Regions from separate parts of the Tepidibacillus infernus genome, predicted to be linked through region 1. Evidence: a T-box and tRNA genes for the amino acid it is inferred to sense, from the RefSeq annotation. Region 1 holds a T-box; the other holds one or more tRNA genes.
The links. The T-box of region 1 lies ahead of serS (serine--tRNA ligase). A T-box ahead of a tRNA ligase gene usually reads a tRNA of that ligase, here a tRNA-Ser.
Positions count from the first base shown of each region.

Region 2: it has a tRNA-Ser gene. The T-box ahead of serS (serine--tRNA ligase) is inferred to sense a tRNA for this amino acid. The anticodon was not compared.

Region 1 covers NZ_JBLWFI010000001.1:2,384,799-2,387,925, reverse strand. Annotated here, with positions in the region: tRNA gene TEPIDINF_RS11940 (tRNA-Arg) at 138-214, opposite strand; tRNA gene TEPIDINF_RS11935 (tRNA-Ser) at 239-328, opposite strand; gene serS (serine--tRNA ligase) at 456-1,733, opposite strand; T-box leader at 1,813-2,036, opposite strand; gene pdxT (pyridoxal 5'-phosphate synthase glutaminase subunit PdxT) at 2,112-2,687, opposite strand; gene pdxS (pyridoxal 5'-phosphate synthase lyase subunit PdxS) at 2,713-3,127, opposite strand, start outside.
Region 2 covers NZ_JBLWFI010000001.1:695,095-698,221, reverse strand. Annotated here, with positions in the region: gene TEPIDINF_RS03600 (genetic competence negative regulator) at 1-365, opposite strand, end outside; gene TEPIDINF_RS03595 (hypothetical protein) at 679-960, opposite strand; tRNA gene TEPIDINF_RS03590 (tRNA-Ser) at 1,132-1,222, opposite strand; tRNA gene TEPIDINF_RS03585 (tRNA-Ser) at 1,241-1,332, opposite strand; tRNA gene TEPIDINF_RS03580 (tRNA-Asn) at 1,373-1,448, opposite strand; gene TEPIDINF_RS03575 (lactate permease LctP family transporter) at 1,553-3,127, opposite strand, start outside.

The sequences.
Region 1 (3,127 bases):
CCGTTGGAGGGGATTGATTTTCCTAATTATTCTCACAGTCTATAATAAAAATATCCGACAGTCTATCCAAAAATTTAATTAGACTGTGGGAATTCTTATTTTTCCCAAAATGCCTCAAATCCTTGGTATATAAGGAATGGTGTGCCCGAGAGGATTCGAACCTCCGACCTGCAGTTTAGGAAACTGTCGCTCTATCCTGCTGAGCTACGGGCACAAATTATATAAAATCTAAATGTTATGGCGGAGAGGGTGGGATTCGAACCCACGGTACGCTCACACGTACGCTGGTTTTCAAGACCAGTGCCTTAAACCACTCGACCACCTCTCCATAACCATTAGGTTGTCAACGAATAATATATTAACATACAGACAAAGGTTATTTCAAGTATTTTTCCTTTATTTTACAGTGCAAAAAAAGGATAACTACTCAATTAACAGTAGCTATCCTTTTATAATTATTTTGAGATTCGATCTCTACCACCCATGTATGGCCTTAAAATTTCTGGAATGATTACACTTCCATCCTCTTGTTGGTAATTTTCCAAAATAGCGGCCACTGTACGGCCAATCGCTAACCCTGATCCATTTAACGTATGAACAAATTCAGGTTTTGACTTTTTATCGCGACGAAAACGAATATTTGCTCTTCTTGCTTGGAAGTCCTCAAAATTACTTACTGAGGATATTTCTCGATACGTATTAAAACTTGGTAACCAAACCTCAATATCATATTTTTTTGCAGCGGTAAAACCTAAATCAGCCGTACACATGTTTAATACCTGATAAGGTAAGCCCAATAATTGTAATACTTTTTCTGCATTTGCTACTAGTTTTTCTAATTCATCATAGGATTCTTCAGGACGAACAAATTTAACAAGTTCTATTTTGTTAAATTGATGAAGCCGAATTAGTCCTCTTGTATCCTTTCCTGCAGAACCAGCCTCAGAACGAAAACAAGCACTAAAGGCAGCATAATATTTAGGTAAATCCTCATTATCTAATATTACGTCTCGATGCATATTCGTAACAGGTACCTCAGCAGTAGGAATCAGGAAATAATCTGTATCAGAAAGTTTAAAAGCATCCTCCTCAAATTTAGGAAGTTGACCAGTTCCTGTCATGCTTGTCCGGTTCACAATATATGGAGGTAACACTTCTTCATATCCATGTTCTTCTACATGTAGATCTAACATAAAGTTCATCAAAGCTCTTTCTAATCTTGCCCCTAGTCCTTTATAAAAGACAAATCTGGAACCTGATACTTTTGCAGCTGTTTCAAAATCTAAAATTCCTAATCCTTCGGCTATCTCATAATGTGGCTTAGGTTGAAACTGAAATTGAGGTTTTTCCCCCCAGAAACGAATCGGTATATTGTCCGCTTCTGTTTCTCCGATCGGAACACTTTCATGAGGAATGTTTGGAATCCTAAGAAGAATATCTGTAAGTTGTTGATCAAGTTCCCTAATTTGATCATCTAACACCTTAATTCGATCTCCAACCTCTCTCATTTCAACAATAAGATGTTCAGCGTTTTCTCCATCCTTTTTCTTCTTAGCAACCTCTTGGGATACCGCATTTCGTCTACTTTTTAATTGCTCACTTTCTTGAAGCAATGATCTTCTTCTTTCATCCAACTCTGTAAATGCATCAATTTCGTTAATTTTTTCATTACGATGGGCTAAAGCCTGTTTTACTCTTTCTAAATCATTTCGTAATAATTTAATGTCTAACATCTTAAAAACCTCCACTTAAATCAAATTACACTTTTTCCCATAAGAAATCCCAAAAAATAAAAAAACACCAATCCCCAAAAAAAGGGACGGTGCTTATGCTCCGCGTTGCCACCCTAATTGCCTTTCCTTGTCAAAAAATAATGAAAGGCCTCTTCATACAGTAACGGTGTTTCCGTGTTTTCCTACTTTCGATTTCAGAAAACCACTCAGAGACGGATTCTTTGATAATGTTGACCGGTTTCCACCTACCACCGACTCTCTAAACAACAAAAATCAAATACTAGTTCTCTTCATCGTTTTAATATTACATTTTTGTATTTAATAATTTACTACATTTCAAGCATTTATGCAAGAAAAAGGGAGGAAAATTCCCACCCTTTAATCTTTGTATTCTTTAATCATTTTTATAAAATATTGATGAACTCTTGGGTCAAGGGTTAATTCAGGATGAAAAGCAGTAACTAGAAAATGGTCTTGTCTTGCAGCGACGATTTTCCCTTCAAATGTTGATAAAATCTTAGCATTCCCTTTTACTTCCATAATATAAGGAGCGCGAATAAAAACTGCTTGAAAATCATCAGCAACCCCTTCAATTTGTAAAGCTGTTTCAAAGCTTTCTCGTTGACGGCCAAAAGCATTTCTTTCTACCTTGATATCCATTAAACCAAGATGTATTTCTTCTATACCATTAATTTCTTTTGCTAATATAATCAATCCAGCACATGTCCCAAAGATAGGCTTCCCTTTAGTAGCAAAATCCTTTAGTGCTACGTCAAAACCATACTTTTTGATTAACTTGCCGATCGTAGTACTTTCTCCACCTGGAATAATCATACCATCCAATTCAGCTAACTGTTCAACTTTTTTTACAGTAACTGCTTCTTCCCCTGACATTTCAATCATTCTCATGTGTTCTGCAATAGCACCTTGTAGTCCTAAAACTCCAATTTTCATTAAAAATTACACCTTCTTCTTCTAATTACCAACCGCGTTCTGCCATACGTTCATTTTGTAGTAATGAAGAAATTTCTATTCCTTTCATTGGATTACCTAATCCTTTTGAAAGTTCAGCCATTAGTTCATAATCGGTATAATGAGTTGTTGCCTCAACAATGGCTTTAGCAAATTTTTCAGGATTATCAGATTTAAAAATTCCGGAACCAACAAAAACTCCATCTGCACCCAATTGCATCATCAATGCTGCATCTGCAGGTGTAGAAATTCCTCCAGCAGCAAAATTAACCACTGGTAATTTGCCATTTTCATGAACATATAACAATAGATCGTATGGTGCACCTAGGTTTTTGGCTTCTGTCATCAATTCGTCTTTAGACATTCCTTGAACCTTGCGAATTTGACTCATCATCGTACGCATATGTCGTACTGCTTCCACA
Region 2 (3,127 bases), 1.7 Mb from region 1:
CGCTTGGCTGCTTCGATTAGATCTTCAAAATCCTTAAAAGCAAAGATGATAGAATCTGATTCCTCTAAAGTAACTTCCAAAGCAAATAGATCTTCATCAGTCTCTTCATCTGCCCAAATCTGTTCTTTTCCTTTCGATACAATTACAACCATCCCTTGTGCAGGAAGAGCAAATATTTCTACAGCGACGGGTCCTGATAATTCAAATCCTAATTCCTCATAAGCTTCTTCCATAATCTCATTAAATAGATCATGCACTTTAGGTACGTCTGTCCAAAGATCTTCTTTTTTAATGCCACGATCACTCAAATCATCTAAGGTTAAAAAGATTTTGATTTTGTCTTTACCTAATCGTTCTACGCGCATGATAGGGACCCCCCTTTCAAATTACAAAACCTGTAATACAGAATATGATGAATAGCCTACTTTAGTTCGAAAATGTAATAAATAAAAGTATAAATTATATTATAACAATAAATGATATGTTTGAAAACTAAGTCTTATTATTTAACGCTTATACATCATTTTACGTTTCAAATTGAAAAGAGTTGCATAAGAAAATCCTCAAAAGCGACCAATTTCTTCGAATCGTTTTCGGACTACTTTTCTGGAGAGCTCAATAAAAAGCATCCAAATGTTTGGATGCTTTTACAAATTAGTGCTTTTTTAAATCCTTTAGTTAATTCAGTTCATTTGCTTTCGCTCGTAACTCTTCTTCAGTACCATTTAAAAATGTATCAAAGAGCTGCTTCATGTCTTTTTGCTCCACTTCCATACCTTTCTGATTGTTTGTATGCGTGGATTGATCTACTGAAGGTTTACTTTCAACTTTTTTCTGGGATGTTTCTGTCTTCATCGGTTGGTTCATCATTCTATAGGCAACAAATCCACCGGCAATTACTCCAAATAACATACCCCATAAGAAATAATTATTTTTTCTTCTTTGATTATTCCAGAACATCAATGATTCACCCCTATATGAAAATCTTTCATTTATAGAATTAACATATAGGAATTTCTATATACACCCCAAAATTTACATAAAAAAAGTACCTATTAGGTACATCCCTGCGATTCATCACCCTTGCTGAGGGAGAACCCCTCGCGGTGAGAATCCCTTACTTCATTGTAATGGCGGAGAGAGAGGGATTCGAACCCTCGCACCGGTAACTCGGTCTAACGGTTTAGCAAACCGTCCTCTTCGGCCTCTTGAGTATCTCTCCAAATCTTTACCAATTTGATGGCGGAGAAGGTGGGATTCGAACCCACGAGACGCTTTTAACGCCTACACGATTTCCAATCGTGCTCCTTCGGCCAACTCGGACACCTCTCCAAAAAATGATGATAAAGATTTCCATAAATTGAGATAAAAATGGCTCCTCGTGCAGGACTCGAACCTGCGACAACTCGGTTAACAGCCGAGTGCTCTACCGACTGAGCTAACGAGGAACAATTACAATACATATATTAGACGAAATAAGATAAAAAATCAACATTTTTTATGAAGTAAAAAATGTATCCTCAATAACAAGGATACATTTTTTGAAAACATTCTATGGAATCATCCAAGTCAAGAAATATGCTTGAATATAAGTCATAATTCCAACGATGATCACAAACATAACACTATGTTTTAATGTGAACCTAAATAAGTCTCCTTCTTTACCTATTAAGCCAGTTGAAGCTGTCGCTACAGCGATTGATTGTGGTGATATCATTTTACCAGTTACTCCACCACTTGAGTTCGCGGCAACAGTTAAAATAGGGTCAACACCAATCTGATTTGCAGTTATTTTCTGTAAGTTACCAAATAAAGCATTAGCAGATGTATCACTACCAGTTAAGAATACACCTAACCAACCCAAAATTGGAGCGAAAAATGGGAATAAATGTCCCGTTTTTGACAAAGCTAAACCCAAGGTTGCACTCATACCCGAATAATTATAAACATAGGCAAGACCTAAAACAGAAGCAATTGTAATTAATGGGAAGATCAATTCTTTTACAGTTTCACCAAAAGTTTTGATCCAATCCCCAAATTTCATTCCTACTACAAACTTACTTACTAATGCAGCAAAGAGAATGGCCGTACCAGCAGCGGCTAACCAATCAAATTTAAAAGTAGCAGCGTATGGTGTATCTTGAGTAACAATTGGAGTGGTTTTTATAACTGCTTCATGAAGACCGGGAATATTAAATTGAATGTTGGATAACGATAAAACATCTTTGATAGAAGGAATACCCCAAACAATGATGAACCCGGTTAATAATAAAAATGATGACCAAGCTTTAACGATTTGCCTTGTAGTATAAGTTTCTTTTCCTGCAGCAACACTTGGGTTTAATAATCTACCCTTTTCTTCATTCGAAAATCTAAAAATATTTTTTGGTTTCCAAACTTTAAGAAATAAGGCAGTTGCAAATAGGCTAAATAACGCCGAAGTAATGTCTGGAAGTTCCGGACCAATAAAATTTGATGTGAAATACTGGGCCAATGCGAAGGATCCACCTGAAACAAGAATCGCAGGCATTACTTCTTTTGCACCCTTCCACCCTGACATAATAAAAATTAACCAAAATGGAACAAAGAAAGATAAAAACGGTAATTGACGGCCAACCATCTGGCTTATTGCCATTACGTCGATTCCTGTAGTATTAGCTGCTACAATGATTGGTACACCAATTGCACCAAATGCTACAGGTGCTGTATTCGCAATCAAAGCTAACCCAGCAGCATATAAAGGTTCAAAACCTAATCCGACCAACAATGCAGCAGAAATGGCCACGGGTGTACCAAACCCTGCCGCCCCTTCAAGAAATGCACCAAATGAAAACGCAATCAATAATGCTTGTAAACGACGATCTTCTGTAATTGTAACAACAGAAGAACGAATAATGTCAAATTGACCTGTCTTAACTGTAATCTTATACAAGAATACAGCAGTAATAATAATCCAACTTATAGGAAAGATACCGTACATTGCACCAAAGCCAGTTGTTAATAATGCCAATTTTACAGGCATTCCATAAACGATAATTGCAATTAGAAGAGATAATATAACAGTGGTAATTCCAGCAATATGCCCTTTCATTCGTTTAATGGCAAGCGCCCATAAAAAATAAATAAT